3 regions of the Streptomyces sp. NPDC028722 genome follow, and region 3 is predicted to be linked to each of the others. Evidence: riboswitches for the same ligand, from Rfam matches in the RefSeq annotation. Region 3 holds a riboswitch; each other region holds the start of a gene.
What was found. A riboswitch is a leader RNA that binds a small molecule or an ion and turns the genes downstream of it on or off. The one in region 3 is predicted to bind cyclic di-AMP.
Positions count from the first base shown of each region.

Region 1: another riboswitch for cyclic di-AMP. It lies ahead of AB0F03_RS06310 (HYD1 signature containing ADP-ribosyltransferase family protein); the one in region 3 lies ahead of AB0F03_RS05660 (transglycosylase family protein).
Region 2: another riboswitch for cyclic di-AMP. It lies ahead of AB0F03_RS26060 (peptidoglycan DD-metalloendopeptidase family protein); the one in region 3 lies ahead of AB0F03_RS05660 (transglycosylase family protein).

Region 1 covers NZ_JBEZWU010000003.1:226,215-231,303, forward strand. Annotated here, with positions in the region: gene AB0F03_RS06290 (hypothetical protein) at 1-155, opposite strand, end outside; gene AB0F03_RS06295 (GntR family transcriptional regulator) at 545-1,339, shown strand; gene AB0F03_RS06300 (YdcF family protein) at 1,336-2,001, shown strand; gene AB0F03_RS06305 (hypothetical protein) at 2,269-2,814, opposite strand; gene AB0F03_RS06310 (HYD1 signature containing ADP-ribosyltransferase family protein) at 2,816-3,190, opposite strand; cyclic di-AMP (ydaO/yuaA leader) riboswitch at 3,193-3,357, opposite strand; gene AB0F03_RS06315 (hypothetical protein) at 4,314-4,823, shown strand.
Region 2 covers NZ_JBEZWU010000019.1:79,616-87,008, reverse strand. Annotated here, with positions in the region: gene AB0F03_RS26085 (aspartate aminotransferase family protein) at 1-350, shown strand, start outside; gene AB0F03_RS26080 (XRE family transcriptional regulator) at 487-1,110, shown strand; gene AB0F03_RS26075 (DUF6126 family protein) at 1,107-1,229, shown strand; gene AB0F03_RS26070 (tyrosine-protein phosphatase) at 1,266-2,063, opposite strand; partial or broken gene AB0F03_RS26065 (alpha-galactosidase) at 2,230-4,154, shown strand; cyclic di-AMP (ydaO/yuaA leader) riboswitch at 4,462-4,620, shown strand; gene AB0F03_RS26060 (peptidoglycan DD-metalloendopeptidase family protein) at 4,626-5,546, shown strand; gene AB0F03_RS26055 (SGNH/GDSL hydrolase family protein) at 5,793-6,578, shown strand; gene AB0F03_RS26050 (TetR/AcrR family transcriptional regulator) at 7,060-7,393, opposite strand, start outside.
Region 3 covers NZ_JBEZWU010000003.1:85,270-92,662, reverse strand. Annotated here, with positions in the region: gene AB0F03_RS05680 (SurA N-terminal domain-containing protein) at 1-519, shown strand, start outside; gene AB0F03_RS05675 (nucleoside triphosphate pyrophosphohydrolase) at 718-1,728, shown strand; gene AB0F03_RS05670 (cytochrome P450) at 1,954-3,225, shown strand; gene AB0F03_RS05665 (transglycosylase family protein) at 3,387-4,484, shown strand; cyclic di-AMP (ydaO/yuaA leader) riboswitch at 4,667-4,846, shown strand; gene AB0F03_RS05660 (transglycosylase family protein) at 4,851-5,576, shown strand; gene eno (phosphopyruvate hydratase) at 5,917-7,206, shown strand; gene AB0F03_RS05650 (septum formation initiator family protein) at 7,372-7,393, shown strand, end outside.

The DNA of each region.
Region 1 (5,089 bases), 140 kb from region 3:
CCGGTCGGCTCGTATCCCCTGCTGCGCAAGCTGCGCTCTACCGCCTTCTTGGCGGCCTGCGGCGAAGGCGCGTTCAACGTGCCGCTCGCGCTCGTGGTCTCCCCACGGGTCAGGGTGTCGGTGAGCTTCTCGGCGGTGAAGCTGTACTTCGGCACGAGGGTCTCCCTCGGTTCCGGTCCGGCCTGTTCCGGCTCCCCTCAGCGCTGCTCGTACGAGACGAGCAACGGAGGCAACCGGCCGCAGCGGGCAAACACTGCTGTGGTCGTTTTCGTGCGGCGTCTCCTTCGGGAACACGAGCTCCCGTTTCAGGCGTATGGAGACATGACCTTTCGGTCTAAGCCCTCCCGAGTGCAAAGGGTCGGGTGCGCCCTCGGCCCGCTCTGTCCCGGACCCCTAGCCGACGTGGAAGGCAACCAAAAGAGGAACCTCCCATCTCGCTGTCCTAGGACTGCGAGCGGCCTGGGAAGAGAATGGCACGCAGTCCCAGGACAGTCAACAGTCCTGGGACTGTGCTTCACTGGTCGCTGTCGACGGGAGGTTCTGCATGGCACCGAAGTGGCGAGAGCTTGCGGATCGGATTGCGGAGAAGATTCGGTCCGGTGGATACGCACCGGGTGAACAGTTGCCGCAGATCAGAGACTTGGTGGAGGCTGGCGAAGGCTCGAAGTCCACCGTTCACGCGGCATATAAGGCACTGGAAGCCGAGGGGCTAGTGACGTCTTCCCGTGGGCACGGCACGGTCGTACGCGACAGACCGCCGCTCAAGCGGCTCGGCATCGAGCGTTACGACAAAGCCAAGTGGAGGGATGGCGACGAGGTCGCCTTCATCGCCGACCGGGTCGCGTCCGGCCGCTCCTACCGGCGTAATGAGCAGACGCAGACAGTCAGCAAGGTTCCGGCGCCACCAGCAGCAGCGGCGGCGCACGGCCTCCCCGAAGGAGCTGACGTCTACGCCCGCGCGCGGCTGGTCAAGGAAGGAACGCAGCCCACACACACCCTGACCAGCTACTATCGGCCGGAGCACGTTGAGGGAACGCGCATTGTCGATCCCAAACCGGGCCCGGCCGGCAAGGGCGGCGGGTTCCGCGTGCTGTACGACGCGGGCTACGAGATCGATCACATGCGAGAGACGCTGTTTGCCCGGGTCCCCACCACTGACGAAGTGCAGCTCTTGCAGCTTGCGCCCGGCGAGTGGGTCGTAGAGCTACACCGAACGACCTTCACGGCCGATGGCACGGTGGTCGAATTTGCTTTGGGCGTGCATGCGGCGACGCGCTTCTCATGGACGTACGACTTCAAGGTTCCAGACTCGGCGGCGGAAGGCGGAACAGGGAAGTGATCTCGCAGCAGTCCTGGTCGGACGCTCAGCGTCTCTGGGACTTCCAGCAGATGGGGCACGAAGTGCGTCCGTGTTCGGTAGCCATCGGCCTAGGGAGCCATGATCTCGGGGTGGCCGACACCACGGCGGACCTCTTCCACCGTGGCATGGCGCCGCTCATCGTCTTCACCGGGGCGACCAGCAGAACGACGCAGGAACGGATGCCTCGCGGTGAGGCTGAGCACTACCGCGAGCGCGCTGTCGAGCTGGGGGTGCCGGCTGCCGCCATCCTTGTCGAGCCAAGGGCCCGGAACACCGGCGAGAACATCCGGTTCTCTCGCGCGCTTCTCGAAGAGCGACAGGTGCCTGTTTCATCCGTCCTCTTGGTCAGCAAGCCCTACGAGGAACGGCGCGCGTACGCGACGGCACGCAAGCTGTGGCCCACCGTCGAATGGGTGAGCACGTCCACTCTTATGGGGTTCCGCGACTACGTCGACTCGATTAGGGACCCACGGCTTGTGGTGGACATGCTGGTCGGCGCTCAGCAACGACTCATGATCTACCCCCGCCAGGGGTTCATGATCGAGCAGGAGACTCCGAGGGACGTCGAGGCGGCTTACGAGCGTCTCCGTGACGCCGGTTTCACGAGCCGACTCGCCCCGGAGACGACCCATCGTGCCTGATGAGGCGCGGTGAGTCCGTCTCAGTTTCCGTCTCGTTCAGCCCCGTCCACCCTCGTTCACTGAAGTACGCGCCCCGCTCCGGGGTACTGCGCTGAACAAGGATGAACGGCCCCGGATCAGCCCCTGACCGGCCCGGACAAACCTGCAAAGCGAGTTACGCTGGTTCATTCCAGTTACGGCCTCTGCCTGCCTGGCCAGGCACACCAGAAGGGCGGCATGCGGAACGGGTGCCGCCCCGCCTGCTGCCGAGGCGACCAAGGCAGGCGATCACTTCTTCCGTTCACGGGCTACGTTGGATACCTTTTCGCCAGTGACTGCGATACGCGTTGATGATGATTTTGTGGTGCGCAGCGCTTCCCTTGCCCATTCAAGGGCGGCGTCACGCGTCTTTAGCGTGACGATAACCCTGCGACTTCCAGCAGCCATAACCGACCATCCTCTACGCGTTTTGAGCACAGTGAGATTTCGCTTAGATGCACCCTTGCTGGTCCGCAAGCGAACTTTTGCGCGATTGCTGCTTTTCGCGCTCTTCATCTTCGGGCTGCGGGCGGCAATCCATTTTCTCGCGAATGCTTTTGCGCTGATTGTTTCTGGCGAGAATTCCTTTTGCTGCGCGATGGTGGCCACTTCGGGGACAGGGAATTCACCTAGCTCGCTACCCCCTACCGAAGTGCTGGCATCTGCGTAGCCCAAACGCCCGTCCGCAAATTGCTCCACCTTGCGGACCTCGTAACCGTCCTCGCCGATTTCACTCCAGATAATCACTGGGTCATCGGGAGATGTGTGATGCCAAGCAACCTTGAGGTAACGCATGTTAATTCATTCCCCAGTCCTTGATCCGTCCCGTCAGGTCGAGCGGATCGGTTCCGGGTACCACGTACACATGGGCCCGTCCAAAGCGTACTGTCAGTCCGGTCGTCTCGATCTGGATGAAGTGAGTGAACTTGGCTGCACAGTACGGTATCCGCACGAGAGCCTGGGACAGGTGGGAGCCGGTCAGGCTACCTGGGGCGATGTCCGTCAGGTACTGGCCGTCTCCGTGTCGGGCGTCCTTCGAGTTCTTACTCCGGAGGGAAGGAAGCAGGAGTCGACTCTCAAGGATCCTGCGCTGACCCTCTTCGGTCGTGTAGTGGAAGAGGTACGCAGGGTGGTCGACAGCGCCTGCGGCGTCATCAACGTTCTGGGGCACGGAAGACCTTTCGCCACCGCCTGCGAAAGATGACCTGTCGGGTTCGGGCTGGCGAAGTCCCGGCCGCACTCAACGGCTTCACCCCAAGAGAGGGGATGAACCTCTCGTTACGCTTGGGTCTTCCGCTCCTGCCGGTCCGCATGTGAGTGACCTAGCACCCGTACGGCGGCAGGACTCGGCGTCCGCACAGGCTGCCCCTTCCCGGTGATGGGGCCCGATGTCGCCCCAAATTCTACCAGTGGCAGTGGAGTTGACACCCACGACGCCAGTGGGGACTGGGCGAAGCGCGGAGGCCGAAGGCCCTGGGCTGTCGGGTCGCCCGTGGGCCGCCGCAGGGTGGCCCTCAGCGGCCGACAACACCATCGGCCACCGTTCCAACACAGACCAGCTCTGCATCCACGTCGATCCTGTGAGGTCGCTCGGGCCCGACGTCGCTTCTTCACTAAGGGCGACGTCCGAGCCGCCATGTCGCCGCAGCTTCGATGCTTAGAATGCCTGCGGTGATCCCCTCGGTATCTAGATGGGGCATCCATGGGGCACCGGACGTCGGCCAGCGGAAAAGTTGAGGTAGGTCGGCGCTTGCTACGTGTAAAACCTGTCGGTCGTGCCCTAGGGCCGTCTATGGCGGCGGCCGATCGGCCTCGGCCGCCGCGGTGGTGTGGCGGTGGCGCCAAGAGGTCCTCACTCCCCAGTCGGCGACGCGCTGACGGCAGTCGTTGACGGCAACAAGCGTGCACTTCGCCGAACGTCGGTGAGCCTTCGTGCACTTCGCCGGCGAGGTCTGAGCCACGAGAACTAGGCCACTGAGCCGGCGGGATGAACCCCTAATTCCGTGCGCCAGTCATCATGCCAAGGCTCCCACGACTCGCCACCACTGCGGAGAGGCCCGACCCCGGCGGCGCATAAGGCAGGGCCGGTTTTCGTCGCGTGTGCGACGCACTCTTTGCCGCCTTCCAGCCGCCTCTGGTGCAAATCATCACGAACGGTACTTATTGGAGTTCGGATCTTAAGGGCCCTGCCCAACGTTAGGATTACAATTACGGGTTCCACTCAGTCACCTCGCGCCCTGATGACATCGGCCAAAACAGCCCGATGTGTGCGCTGACACAAGTACCCTACTGGCATGCCGCACTTCGACACCGTATGGCCAGTTGCATCATTTGTATTCGGTGCAGCTCTTGCGCAGCTCAATTCTTCCCTCGCCGAGAAGCGACAGAACGCGCGAGAGAGAGAAGCAAGGGAATATGAAACGAGCAAGGCTTTCCTTGAAGGAAAAAAGAACTTCGAGATACAAGTCCTATCTGACGTCTATGGAACGCTTAACAAGCTGAGGGCGGCGGCAGATGCGCTTGCGAGATGGCACCGGAGTCACGAGGGCGACAGAGACTCAAGCGCAGCGGAAGAGTTGTGCTCTCGCCTACAGTCGGAGGCTGCGGAGGTGTGGCGCTTGAATGAATTGCTGTTTGATGATGAGCTCAATGAGCTCGTCACTGAATCGATGTCTCGCGAACTATTCCCTGACGGGCCTAGAGTAATACCGGCTCAAGAGGTGCTGGAGGGTTACGGCGACAGCATTTGGGACGCTCATGCTGCTGTGGCCGAAAAACTGAAAAAACTTTATACTTCAAGTTAGGTCAGAGACGTCGGGCGACGTCAGGGGTGTCTTCACTCCCCAGTCGGCGACGCACTGACGGCAGTCGTTGACGGCAACAAGCGTGCACTTCGCCGTACCCCGGAAAGCCTTCGTGCACCTCGCTGGCGAGGTCTGAGCGACGAGAACTAGGCCACTGAGCTGGCGGAGCGAACTCCTAAAGCGGGTGTCGCAGGTTCGAATCCTGCCGGGGGCACCAGGCAAAAGAGCACCTACGGATCTCCGTAGGTGCTCTTTGACATCCAGGT
Region 2 (7,393 bases), on a different contig from region 3:
ACGAGCTGCTCGCCGACGTGCGCGGCCGGGGCCTGATGATCGGCATCGAGTTCGGCCGGCCGTCCTCGCTGGCGCTGCGCAGCCGCTGGACCGTGCTCCAGGCGGCGCGCAAGGGACTGTTCGCCCAGATGGTCGTCGTCCCGCTGCTGCAACGGCACCGGATCCTCACCCAGGTCTCCGGCGACCACCTGGAAGTGATCAAGCTCATCCCGCCGCTGATCATCGACGAGGCCGATGTCGACCGGTTCGTGGAGGCCTTCACCGCGGTGATGGACGACGCGCACACCGGCAGTGGCCTGCTGTGGGACTTCGGCAGGACCCTCATCAAACAGGCGGTGGCGAACCGCTGACCCGGGTCTGCCGGGGCGGTCCCCTCTTTTTGAGCGTTCGCATCCAGGCACGATCGGCACGAGGCGCCCGCCCGGGGGTGTTTGCCTCTGAGGCAAGGAAATTGCCGCTCGGGCAAAAATCGGGCTGAATGGAGGCATGAACGCCTCAGACGTCCCGCCGCCGACGGGGCCGGGTGACGATCTGCCCGCCGTCGCGCCCCAGCTGCGCGCCCTGCGCCGGCGTGCGGGGCTGACCCTGGAGGCCACGGCGCATGCCGCCGGGCTCTCGCCGGCCCACCTGTCCCGCCTGGAGACCGGGCACCGCCAGCCCTCGCTGCCGATGCTCCTCGCGCTCGCCCGTATCTACGGTACGACCGTCTCCGAGCTGCTCGGCGAGACGGTCGCCGACCGGGACGCGATCGTGCGGGCCGCCGACATGGAGCCCACGCGGGCGGGCGGATGGACGTATGTGCAGGCCGGGGCGCCCGGCCGCGGTATGCAGGCCCTGCGGGTGCGCGTGCCCCACGGCTCGCAGGGCGACATCGTGCGCGTCCATCCCGGTGAGGAGTGGCTGTACGTCCTGAGGGGGCGGCTGCGGCTGCGCCTCGGCGACGCGGCGCATCTGCTCGCCGCCGGCGACAGCGCGCACTTCGACTCCCTCACCCCGCACCGCCTCGCCGCCGAGGACCAGGACGGCGTCGAGCTGCTGTTCGTCCACACCCTGTTGCAGAGTCCCACGGCCACACTGTGCCTGGGACCGCTGACCGGAGAGCTGCCATGAGCGACTTCGAGACCAAGTTCCCCCGTTCCCTCTGGATCCGGCTGGTCATCTACATCGCCCTCGGGCATGTCCTGGCCGCGTTCCTGTACCTGCTGTTCACGGTGGGCGCCAAGTCGTGAGCCGCCGGGCGCCCACGGCCGGGCCGGCGTCCCCGGTCAGTCCAGCAGGCGCTCGCGGAGCCGTTCGCGGGTCTCGGGGGAGAGGCCCAGGCCCTGGCGCAGGTAGGTGTCGACGTCGCCCCAGGTCTCCTCGATGCTCCCGAAGGCCGCTTCCAGGTATTCGGCGCGGGCGTCGAAGAGCGGGTCGAGCAGCTCCATGACCTGGGGCGTGTACGCGGAGTCCGCACTGCCGCTGCGGCGGACCTTGTAGCGGCGGTGCCTGGCGTTGGACTCCAGGTAGTCCGCGGCGATGGCGTCCCGCTCCACCCCGAGGGCGAGGAGTGTCACCGCTATGGAGATGCCCGCGCGGTCCTTGCCGGCCGCACAGTGCATCAGGGCGGGCACGCTGTCGTCGGCGAGCGCGTGCAGTACCCGGGAGTGCTCGGCGGTGCGCTCCCTGACGATCTTCCGGTAGGAGGCGATCATCCGGGCCGCCCCCTTGCCGTCGTCCAGGATGGCGCGCAGCTGGTCGAGCTCGCCCTCCCGGACCATCGTCCAGAACTCGGCGCCGTCCGCCGGGTCGCTCAGCGGCAGGTTCACGTTCCGCACGCCGGGCAGCTCGACGTCGGCGCCCTCCAGCCGCTGGTCGGCCGCGTTGCGGAAGTCGAAGACCGTGTGCAGGCCCAGGGAGGCGAGGAACGCCGCGTCGTCCTCGGTCGCGTGCGCCAGATGCCCGCTGCGGAACAGCACGCCGTGGCGCACCCGCCGTCCGTCCGTGGTCGGCAGCCCGCCCACGTCACGGAAATTACGCACTCCGGCCAGCTCCGGCTCGGTCGACGGGACCTGCTGCGTCACGGGGGCTCCTCCCGGTCGGCCCCGCCGGCGCGGCTCACCGGCGGGCACTGCGACGACCATACGACATCGATTTCCCCGGGCGACGAGTTGTCCACAGGCATGGTCACGCGCTCCGACGCCCTCGGTGATGTTGGGGTCTGAGCGCATTTGTTGACACCTGCGAGGCATCGATGGTGAATGCCCCGACGACGGCCGTACGTGGCTCCTGTCGGGCCCCGGCAGCAGTTACGCCCTGCACCTCACCGGCGCCGGTGAACTGCTCCATCTGCACCGGGGACCGCGGATCGTCCTCGCCGACGCCGAAGTCCTCGCGGCCGACCCGCTGCCCGGCTACCGGCCCTTCGAGTCCCCGCTCGACGGCCGCGAGGAGTATCCCGTCGAGGGCGGCCCCCGCTTCGTCCGCCCGGCCCTGTCCGTGCGCACGGACGAGCGGCGCGGTACCGAGTGGCGCTCCGTGGCGTACGACACGGAGGGCGACGCGCTGCGGCTCCGCTTCGACGACGACGGCCTGGCCCTCACGCTGCACTACCGGATGCAGGGGGACGTGGTGGAGCGCCGGGTGACCGTCGCGAACGGCGGCCACGCGCCCGTGGAGCTGCTGCGGGCCGACGCTGCCCGACCGCGAGGGCTGGCGGCTGTCCCAGCTGCACGGCCGCTGGGCCGCCGAGTCCCGGCTCACCACCACCCCCCTCACCTACGGCGAGGCCCAGCTCCCGGACGCGCGCGTGCAGATCACCGGCGGCGCCGGGCACGACGACTCGGGCCTGCTGCTCCTACGGCCCGGGGAGTCGTACACCACCCCCGTCTTCGCGGGCCTGTGGAGCGACGACGGCTTCGGCGGCGCGAGCCGCGCCTGGCACGCCTACCAACGCGCGTACGTCGTCCCGGACGCGGACCGGGACCGGCCGGTGCTGTTCAACTCCTGGGAGGCGACCGGTTTCGACATCTCCGAGGAACAGCAGGCCGCCCTCGCCCGCCGGGCGGCCGACATCGGGGTGGAGCTGTTCGTCGTCGACGACGGCTGGTTCGGCGCCCGCACCGGTGACCGCGCCGGACTCGGCGACTGGACGCCCAGTCCGGACCGTTTCCCGCGCGGTCTCGGACCACTCGCCGACCAGGTGCACGATCTGGGCGTGCGGTTCGGCATCTGGGTCGAACCCGAGATGGTCAACCCGGACAGCGATCTCTACCGCGCCCATCCCGACTGGGTCCGGCACCAGCCGGGACGCAGGCGCACGGAACTGCGCAACCAGCTCGTCCTCAACCTCGCCCGCGAGGACGTCCGCGCGTACCTGTGGGAGCGGCTGGACGCCCTGCTGTCCGGCACCCCCATCGACTACGTGAAGTGGGACTTCAACCGCTGCTTCACCGACGCCGGCCGGCCCGGGGAGCCGTACCCGCAGCGCCTGTGGATCGACCACGTCCACGCCCTGTACGCCCTGCTGGACCGGCTGCGCGCGGCCCACCCCCAGGTCGCCTTCGAGTCGTGCTCGGGCGGCGGCGGCCGGATCGACCTCGGTGTGCTGAGCCGCACCGACCAGGTGTGGACCTCCGACAACACCGACCCGCTGGACCGGCTCGCCATCCAGCACGGCTTCAGTCAGTTCCATCCCGCGCGCGTGATGGCCGCCTGGGTCACCGACAGCCCGGACACCCAGCTCGACGGCAGGATGAGTACGCTGCGACTCCGCTTCGTCAGCGCCATGGCGGGCGTGCTCGGCATCGGTGGCGACCTCACCCGGTGGTCCCCGCGGGAGCTGGCCGAGGCCCGGCGGTGGGTGGCGCTCTACAAGGAGATCCGGCCGGTCGTGCAGCGCGGCGAGCTGTACCGGCTGCGGTCCCCGACGGGCGGCCTCGGCGCGGTCCAGTACGTCCTGGGGGGAGGAGGCGGTGGTCCTCGCCTGGCTCCAGGCGCAGCGCTACGGCGAACCGGCGCCGGCGGTCCGGCTGCGCGGACTCGATCCGACAGCCTCGTACGAATGCCGCGAAACGGGGGAAAAGTATCGAGGGACGGTGCTCCTGCACTACGGGTTGCGTGCGGGGCTCAAGGGTGACCTGGATGCGGCGGTTTTCCGGCTGCGTCGTATCTGAGCCGTCTGCCGGAATCGCGGTCTTCCGTCCAAGTCGGAGGGAAATGAGGCGACCTGGGGAGGGCCCGCGTGAGGAGCGTCATATTCGTGACGCCGCGTCACACGTCATGTCCACGTAATGCTGGGCGTCGCAAGGGGAATTGGGGGACGGGGGAGGCGGAAACACACGCAGGGTGACCATGAGTTCCCGTATCCGGTCATCCGAAACACGGGTAGCGGGAACCAGGTGCTTGTTTCCTCGCGTCCCGCTCGCTTACGTTCACCACCAATCCGGACGGAACGCCGAATCCTGCCGCCGCCCGGAGCCCCACACACTTGACCCGCGTCCGGCAGGAGCGGGGGACCCACCAGGTACGACTGCCTGTCCCGGTCTCCGCGACAGGCTTTGGGGTGAAGCCGTGCGGTGCACGGCCGGGCAGCTCCAGCCCGAACCCGACAGCTGACCTCGCAGGCGCCGGAGAGGAACCGCGCCATGTCCGCCAAGGGCAAGCACCGACGTCCCAAGCCCCAGCGTTTCTCCCGCTCCATCGCCGCCGCCGGAACCGGTGGCGCCGCGCTGGCTCTCCCGCTGATCGGGGCCACCGGTGCGCACGCCACGCAGGCCGCTGCCCCCGTGCAGGCCGTGTCCGGCAAGACCGCGCAGTCCCTCCCGGGCACGGCGGACAAGGCCGCCGCGCACCCCGGCACGGATCTGCGCACCTACACGGTCCGCAGCGGTGACTACCTCTCGAAGATCGCCGACGAGCAGCGTGTCAGCGGCGGCTGGCAGCGCCTCTACGACGACAACCGGCAGGCCGTCGGCGCCGATCCGTCGCTGATCCACCCGGGCCTGAAGCTCAGCCTCGGTGCGAAGGCCGCGCAGACCCGCACCGAGACCGCGGCCCCGCGGCACACCCCCGCGGCCCCGAACTCCACCCGGTCCGCCCGGACCTCGCGGTCCGCTCCGTCCTCCGGCTCGGTCTCCACGCCCACCGGTGCCTCCACGGGCTACACCCTCCCGGTGGCCGGCGCGGCCACCGGCACCGGCTACCACGTGCCCGGCGGCATGTGGTCCAGCGGCTACCACACCGGCGTCGACTTCGTCGTCCCGACCGGCACGCCCCTGAAGGCCGTCGCCGCGGGCACCGTCGTCTCCGCCGGCTGGGGCGGCGCGTACGGCAACCAGGTCGTCATCCGGCTGAACGACGGCTACTACGCCCAGTACGGCCACCTCTCCCAGCTCTCCGTCTCGGCCGGCCAGAGCGTCATCCCGGGCCAGCGGATAGGCCTGTCCGGCGCCACCGGCAACGTGACCGGCCCGCACCTGCACTTCGAGATCCGCACGACGCCGGACTACGGCTCCGACATCGACCCGGTCGGCTACCTCCGCCGGCACGGCCTCGCCGTGGGCTGACGCCCACCCCCCGCACCGCCCGCCTAACACGCCACCGAAGGCCGGACCCTCAACCCGGGGTCCGGCCTTCGGTGTTCCGGTTGCGGGGCGTTCAACGCGCCTGACGGCGGCCCTATTCCGGGGTTGGCGGATTCTTTAGGAGTGGCTCATCTCACCGTTAGTCAACCCCCGCCTACGGTCGCGTAGGTCACATCCGAAGGTGAATCATGATCCGACGTGGCAGACGATTCGAAGAACAACAGATCAGTGATCGGGTCGTACGTAGCGGTGGGGGACAGCTTCACCGAGGGCGTCGGCGACCCCGGCCCCGACGGGGCGTTCGTGGGCTGGGCCGACCGGTTCGCGGTCCTGCTCGCCGACCGGCGTCCCGAGGGCGACTTCCAGTACACCAATCTCGCCGTACGCGGCAAACTGCTGGACCAGGTCATGGCGGACCAGCTCCCCAGGGCCGTGGAACTGGCCCCGGACCTGGTCTCCTTCTGCGCGGGCGGCAACGACATCATCCGCCCGGGCACCGACCCCGACGAGGTGGCCGAACGCTTCGAGCGCGCCGTGGCCCGGCTCACCGGGGCCGTCGGCACGGTGCTGGTGACGACCGGCTTCGACACCCGTGGCGTGCCCGTGCTCAAGCACCTGCGCGGCAAGATCGCCACGTACAACGGGCACGTCCGCGCCATCGCCGACCGGTACGGCTGCCCCGTGCTCGACCTGTGGTCCCTGAGGTCCGTGCAGGACCGCAGGGCCTGGGACCGCGACCGGCTGCACCTCTCGCCCGAGGGGCACACGCGCGTGGCCCTGCGGGCCGGGCAGGTCCTCGGCATGGAGGTCCCGGCCGACCCGGAGCAGCCGTGGCCGCCGCTGCCGCCCCGGGGCACCCTGGACATCCGCCGCGACGACGTGCACTGGGCCCGCGAGCACCTCGTCCCGTGGATCGGGCGCCGGCTCCGCGGGGAGTCCTCCGGCGACCACGTGACCGCCAAGGGTCTGCTGTCGCCGGACGACATCAGGATGCGGATCGCCGCCGTGGCCTGACCCCACGGCCGGCCCACGCCCCGTACGGTCTGCCCCGCACACGCGGTGCGGGGCAGACCGTACGGGGCGTGGGGCACGTTCGGCCTTGCCGCCGCTGTTCACCGCCCGCGCCGCTCACCACTCACGCCGCTCACCGCCGTGCCGGGGGCGGGCTCGGGTGCCTGCCCCGGTCCCGGGCCTCGGCATCGACCCGGTGCCGCCCCTCGCGCCTGCGCGGTCCCGCCCTTCGGTGCCTGCGCGGCCCTGGGCTTCGGCGCCTGCGTTGTGCCGGCTTGGGCGCATGCCGGTCCCGGGCTGCGGCGTGTGCCCGGTCCCGCGCTTCGCCGCCTGCGCGGTCCCGGGTTTCGGCGCCTGCCCGGTGCGGGCCTGGGCGTATGCCGGTCCCGCCTTCGGCGCCTGCCGGTCCCGGGCCCCGCCGCCTGCCCGGTGCGGGCATGTGCCGCCGGGGCGGTGCGGCCTGCCCCGGCCCCGGTAAGCGCGCTCAGCGCTCGCGGCCGGCCAACGCCTGCCGGTCCAGGCCGAGTTCCCGGGCGAGGGCGTCGTCCACCCACTCCTGGGCGCGGGCCCGCGGCACCCCGCCCGGGTAGGACGTCAGCTGTACGGCCAGACCGTCCAGCAGCGCGGTCAGCCGCAGCGCCGCACCGGCCGGGTCCGCGCACACGAACTCACCGGCCGCCACACCCTCGGCGATGACCTCCGCGATGGCCGCCTTCCACTGCCTGTCCAGGTCCCGGGTGACATCGCGGAGCGCGGGCTCGCGCAGGGCCACCGCCCAGCCCTCGATCCACAGCCGCCATCCCTTGGCCTGCCCGGTC
Region 3 (7,393 bases):
CAGCTGGAGAACCGGGTGGACGAGGTCCGCGAGGCACAACGGGCCGCGGTGACGGACGACGCCCAGTACCAGCAGATCGTCTCCTCCACGAGCAGCCTGACCCGCGACACCCTGCACAACATGATCCTTGACCGGGTGCTGCACCGCGCCGCCCGGGACGAGGGCGTCACGGTCAGCCGCAAGGACATCCAGCAGATGCGCGCGGGCCTGGAGCAGCAGACCGGCGGCGCCAAGGGCCTGGAGACGGCCTGGCTCCAGAAGTACGGCATCGCCCCGGCACGCCTCGACGACAACCTGCGCCTCCAGCTGGAGGCGCAGAAGCTCGCCGCGAAGCTGGGCACCGACACCAGCCGGCCGGAGTTCTGGAAGGCCCTGTCCGCGGCGTCCCGGGAACTGCACGTCGACCTCAACCCGCGCTACGGCTCCTGGGACGTGCAGAAGAGCAGCCGCGTGGACGCCCGGACCCCGTGGGTGCGGGAGGTCACGACGACGGACGGACAGCCACCGACCACGGCATAGTCCGGCCAGGGCGCCGGCCGGTCACGGCACAGGCCGGTCACGGCACAGTCCGGCTACGGCATCGGCCGGTCACGGCTTGGTCCGACCACAGCGCGCGTGCGGACCCCGGCAGAGGCCGGCCGGTCACACGATCGCAGGACTCCTCGGCCCTGTGGACAACGCGATCCGTTCGCTCCCGCCGTGGGTTACGTTCGGATCGTGAACGAAACCAGCCGCGAGACCGCTGCCACCCCCGGCCGTGCCGTCCTGCTCACCACCAGCCACCGCGTCGCCCCCGGCCTGCTGTCCTGGCCCGCCTGGCAGGCCCTGCGCGCCGCCGACGCCGTGCTGTGCGCGGACGGCGCGCATCCGCAGCTGCCGTATCTGCGGGAGGCGGGGATAGCGGTGGCGCTGACGGCGCCCACCGCTCAGGAGCTGGTCGACGCGTGCGCCGGCGGGCGGACGGTGGTGGTCGTGGCCACCGGCGAGGGCGAGCCGGCCCTCACCGACGGCCTGGCCCGGCTGGCCGGCACGGGCCGGACCGCCATGCCCGACCTGGAGCTGCTGCCCGCCTCCTACGACCTGCCGGGCGCCCGCCTCCTGGACCTCGTACAGGTCATGGACCGCATCCGTGCGGAGTGCCCGTGGTCGGCCCGGCAGACCCACGAGGGCCTGGCGAAGTACGGCATAGAGGAGGCGTACGAACTGGTCGAGGCGATCGAGGCCGGTGACCGCGAGGAGCTGCGCGAAGAACTGGGTGACGTCCTCCTCCAGGTCGTCTTCCACTCCCGGATCGCCGAGGAGCACCCGGACGCGCCGTTCTCCGTCGACGATGTCGCCGGCGGCATCGTCGCCAAGCTCGTCCACCGGCACCCGCACGTCTTCGGCGACGAGACGGCCGAGACCCCGGAGGACGTCAAGGAGCACTGGCTGCGCACCAAGGCCGAGGAGAAGCGGCGCACCTCGGTCACGGACGGCGTACCCCTCGGCCAGCCCGGCCTGGCACTCGCCGCGAAGCTCGCCTCCCGCACCCGCACGGCGGACCTGGACGTACCCCTGCCGCGCGGCGAGGGCATCGGGTACGAACTGCTGGCGCTGGCGGTCCGCGCCGAGGCGGCCGGCATCGACCCCGAGGCGGCGCTGCGGGCGGCGGCGCGGGTGTACCGGGACGCGATACGGGCCGCTGAGGGCCTGTCCGCTCAGCGCCCTAGCCCCGATGGACCGGAGTGAGGCGCTCGGGGGCGGGCGCGGCACAGGGAGAAGGAGCCGTCCACACCGCGCGGTAACCGGTCCCGCTGCCGCACCGGCAGGGCACGGACGGGGAAGCAGGGGAGTGACGGAGGAGTAGGGGAAGGTGGGGCGCAGGGCAGCCGCCGGGGAGCGGGAAGGCACGCTGCAAGCGCTTGCAGCGTCACCCCGCCGCGCCTTCCCGGGCGAGCCGGATACCGTCGGGGAGTGACCGACCAGCTCCGCCCCGACGGCCCGCCGCCCGCCCTCTTCACGTGGGAGTTCGCCACCGACCCCTACCCCGCCTACGCCTGGCTGCGCGAGCACGCCCCCGTGCACCGCACGCGGTTGCCGAGCGGGGTCGAGGCCTGGCTGGTCACCCGGTACGCCGACGCCCGGCAGGCCCTGGCCGACCAGCGGCTGAGCAAGAACCCGGCGCATCACGACGAGCCCGCGCACGCCAGGGGCAAGACCGGCATCCCCGGCGAGCGCAAGGCCGAACTGATGACGCATCTGCTGAACATCGACCCGCCGGACCACACCCGGCTGCGCAGGCTGGTCAGCAAGGCGTTCACCCCGCGCCGCGTCGCCGAGTTCGCGCCCCGGGTGCAGCAGCTGACCGACGACCTCATCGACCGGTTCGCGGCATCGGGCTCCGCCGACCTCATCCACGAGTTCGCCTTCCCGCTGCCCATCTACGCCATCTGCGACCTGCTCGGCGTCCCGCCCGAGGACCAGGACGACTTCCGGGACTGGGCGGGCATGATGATCCGGCACGGTGGCGGGCCCCGGGGCGGGGTCGCCAGGTCGGTGAAGAAGATGCGCGGCTATCTCGCCGAGCTGATCCACCGCAAGCGCGCGGCCCTGCCCGCCGAACCGGCGCCCGGCGAGGACCTGATCTCCGGCCTGATCCGCGCCTCCGACCACGGCGAGCACCTCACCGAGAACGAGGCCGCCGCGATGGCCTTCATCCTGCTGTTCGCCGGCTTCGAGACGACGGTCAACCTCATCGGCAACGGCACCTACGCCCTGCTCACCCACCCCGGGCAGCGCCTGCGGCTCCAGGAGTCCCTGGCGCGCGGGGAACGGGACCTGCTGGAGACCGGCGTGGAGGAACTGCTGCGCTACGACGGGCCGGTGGAGCTGGCCACCTGGCGGTTCGCCACCGAGCCGCTCACCATCGGCGGGCAGGACATCGCGCCGGGCGATCCGGTGCTCGTCGTCCTGGCCGCGGCGGACCGGGACCCGGAGCGGTTCACCGGCCCGGACGTGCTCGACCTCGCCCGCCGCGACAACCAGCACCTCGGCTACGGCCACGGCATCCACTACTGCCTCGGCGCCCCGCTCGCCCGGCTGGAGGGCCAGACCGCGCTCGCCACCCTGCTCACCCGCCTGCCCGACCTGCGTCTCGCCGCGGACCCAGCCGAGCTGCGCTGGCGCGGCGGGCTCATCATGCGCGGTCTGCGCACCCTGCCGGTGGAGTTCACACCCACCGCGTGAGGCCCACCGCGCCACGGAAATGACAGACGTTCAACTTTGTGATCTTCACGTGATCTGTGCGGCATTAACTTGTGACAAGTGATCGTCTGCCGATACGTTCACCCCTCAACGCGGCGGGCACCGTTCGCCGCCGGTCCTGCTGTCGCTCGAAAGGCTCCTGCATGCTCTCCGGGAACGGCCGACACCGTCGCCCCCGTCAGGCTCCGGCCCTCCTCGTCGCGGCCGGCGTGACCGGTTCCGCCATCGCCATTCCGCTCCTCGGCGCCGCGAGCGCCCACGCGGCCGACGGCACCACCTGGGACAAGGTGGCCGAATGCGAGAGCGGCGGCTCCTGGAGCGCGGACAACGGCAACGGGTACTTCGGCGGCCTCCAGATCTCGCAGGACGACTGGGCCAAGTACGGCGGCAGCCAGTACGCGGCCAGCGCCGACCAGGCCAGCCGCTCCCAGCAGATCGCCGTCGCCGAGAAGATCCTCGCCGCCAAGGGCACCACTCCGTGGGCCACCTGCGCCCTGCTGTCCGGGCTGACCTCGAACTCGGGCTCCGTGGACGTCGACACCGGCGTCGGCGGCACCGGCGGCACCGGCGGTTCCGGTGACACCGGCGGATCCGGAGGTTCGACCGGCACCTCGGACTCGACCGGCTCGCCGGGATCGGCCGGTACGTCCGGCAGTTCCGGTACTTCCGACACGTCCGGCACGTCCGGCTCGCCGGATTCGCCGTCCTCCACCGGTGCCGGCTCGCACACCGGCTCCGGTTCCGGTTCCGGTTCCTCCTCGGCCCCGGCCACCACGCCGACCGCGAAACCGGACAAGGGCACCGGCAAGGCCACCGGGACCAAAACTCCCGAGTCCGACAAGTCCACTCCGTCGGACGCCGGAACCCCGCAGGGTGCCGACAGCTCGGCCACGGCCACCCCCGACACCGGCAATCCGGACAATCCCCAACAGGCCGCCGGTTCTTGGAGTCTGGTCGACACCGGCAGCCTGGACGCCGGCGGGCGCCACCGCGGCACGAGTGCGGACGAAACCGTGACAAACGGTCAAAGTCCCGCACTGTCCGGCCGCCACGCCTCCCGGGAGTCGGACGCCTACACCGTCCACGAGGGTGACACCCTCGCCTCCATCGCCGACTCCCTTGACGTCGACGGCGGCTGGCGGGCGCTCTACGCCGGCAACAAGAAGGCCATAGGCACCGACCCGAACCACATCAGTGCCGGTCAGACCCTCGAAGTCGGGTACGAAACGGACGCGAAATAGCGAGAGTTGACGCCTCATTTGGCGCTTGATGTCCGTTTTGGCGAAAGTGTGGGATGAGTCTCAGAAGCCCTGATCGTCTTTGAAATTCCGTCGATCACGTGTCTACGGTCGAGATCGCTCGTCACCACGAGCCCCGGCAGTCGCAACGCCGAATCCTGCCAGCGGTTGCCCGGGAACAGTCGTCGCGTCAAGCGCCGCAGGCAGGAGCGGGGGACCCAAGGTAAGTGCCGGGACCAGCAGTCGAAGAGGCTGGCACCGGCTGGGGGTGAAGCCGCACCTCGCGTGACAGCGAGAGGTGCGGCCGGGCAACTCAACCGGCCCGAACCCGACAGCTCACCTCGCAGGCGTCGGTGAGGGGATAGATTCATGCTGTTTTCCGCCAAGGGCAAGCACCGTCGTCCGTCCAAGGCCGTTCGTGCCATCACGCTCGCCGGTGTCACCGGCGCCGCCGTCGCCGCCCCGCTGATGGCGACCGGCACCGCCTCCGCCGCCACCACCTCCGAGTGGGACGCCGTCGCCCAGTGCGAGTCCGGCGGCAACTGGGCCATCAACACCGGTAACGGCTACTACGGCGGTCTTCAGTTCTCCGCCTCCACCTGGGCCGCGTACGGCGGCACGCAGTACGCCGCCACCGCCGACCGGGCCGGCAAGGCGCAGCAGATCGCCGTCGCCGAGAAGGTCCTGGCCGCGCAGGGCAAGGGCGCCTGGCCGGTCTGCGGCACGGGCCTGTCGGGCGCGTCCTCCAGCGGCTCCGCCCCGAGCACCACCCCGGACTCGGCCGGTACCACCACCCGCTCCACCGACCAGCAGACCGCCTCCCGCTCCGCCGAGCGCCCGGCCGCGTCCGCGAGCCAGGCCCCGAGCCAGGCGCCGAGCCAGAGCCAGAACAAGAGCAAGACCGTCACCACCCCGACCGGCAAGACGGTCAAGAAGGGCGACGGCGAGTACAAGGTCGTCACCGGCGACACCCTCAGCTCCATCGCCACCGCGCACCACGTGCAGGGCGGCTGGGCGAAGCTGTTCGAGCTGAACAAGGACATCGTCCAGGACGCCAACCTCATCTACCCGGGTCAGCAGCTGCACCTGAAGTGACCCCCGGCTCCGCACGGAGCCACAGCCCCCTCACACCCGGCCCGCATACCGAGGGCCCCGTGAGGGGGTCCCCGTCCCCACGGGCTCCCCGCCCCGGTGCGTGTTCCCCCGTACGCACCGCGGCGGGGCTTTTTTCTGCCCGCCGCCCTTTCCCCTCCGTCCCGGCCCCTTTTCGCCGATCCCCTTTGTTTCGGCAACAAACAAAAGGTACGGTCGCCTTGTCCACGGGACGGTCGGTCGGTGGCCGACGCCCCCGGGACGGTTAGGCTCTAGTCGCAAGGCACAGCCGTAAGGCACCCAGCCCCGCACTTCCAGCGTCACATCCAAGAAGGAGATGCTCGTGCCGTCCATCGACGTCGTCGTAGCCCGGGAAATCCTGGACTCCCGAGGCAACCCCACGGTCGAGGTCGAGGTCGGCCTCGACGACGGCAGCACGGGTCGTGCCGCCGTTCCGTCCGGCGCCTCGACCGGCGCCTTCGAGGCCATCGAGCTGCGCGACGGTGACCCGAACCGCTACCAGGGCAAGGGCGTCGAGAAGGCCGTCCTCGCCGTGATCGAGCAGATCGGCCCGGAGCTGGTGGGCTACGACGCCACCGAGCAGCGCCTGATCGACCAGGCCATGTTCGACCTGGACGCCACCGACAACAAGGGCTCCCTCGGCGCCAACGCCATCCTCGGCGTCTCGCTCGCCGTCGCCCACGCCGCCTCCGAGGCCAGCGACCTGCCGCTCTTCCGCTACCTGGGCGGCCCGAACGCGCACCTGCTGCCGGTGCCGATGATGAACATCCTGAACGGCGGCTCGCACGCCGACTCCAACGTGGACATCCAGGAGTTCATGATCGCCCCGATCGGCGCGGAGTCCTTCTCCGAGGCCCTGCGCTGGGGCACCGAGGTCTACCACACGCTGAAGAAGGTCCTGAAGAGCAAGGGCCTGTCCACCGGTCTCGGCGACGAGGGCGGCTTCGCCCCGAACCTCGGCTCCAACCGCGAGGCCCTCGACCTCATCCTCGAGGCGATCAAGGAGGCCGGCTACACCCCCGGCGAGCAGATCGCCCTGGCCCTCGACGTCGCCGCCTCCGAGTTCTACAAGGACGGCTCGTACGCCTTCGAGGGCAAGTCCCGCTCCGCCCAGGAGATGACCGAGTACTACGCCGAGCTGGTCGAGGCGTACCCGCTGGTCTCCATCGAGGACCCGCTGTTCGAGGACGACTGGGAGGGCTGGAAGACCATCACCGACCAGCTCGGTGACAAGGTCCAGCTCGTCGGTGACGACCTGTTCGTCACCAACCCCGAGCGCCTCGCCCGGGGCATCGAGGACGGCGCCGCCAACGCCCTGCTGGTCAAGGTGAACCAGATCGGCTCGCTGACCGAGACCCTCGACGCCGTCGAGCTGGCCCAGCGCAGCGGCTACAAGTGCATGATGTCCCACCGCTCCGGCGAGACCGAGGACGTCACCATCGCCGACCTGGCCGTCGCCACCAACTGCGGCCAGATCAAGACCGGCGCCCCGGCCCGCTCCGAGCGCGTCGCCAAGTACAACCAGCTGCTGCGCATCGAGGAGATCCTCGACGACGCCGCGGTGTACGCGGGCCGCTCGGCCTTCCCCCGGTTCCGCTCCGCGGACCAGTAGGCACAGCGCTCCGCGGACCAGTAGGCACAGCGCTCCGCGGACCAGTAGGCACAGCAGGGGCTGAGCCTGCCCGGGCTATGTCCTAGCCAGTCGTACGTACGTCCCCGTACCCGGTCCCGTACCGTGTCCGGGGACGTACGCGCGTGTGACGGGAGGCGGGAAACAATGGCCGTGAAGGACCGTGACC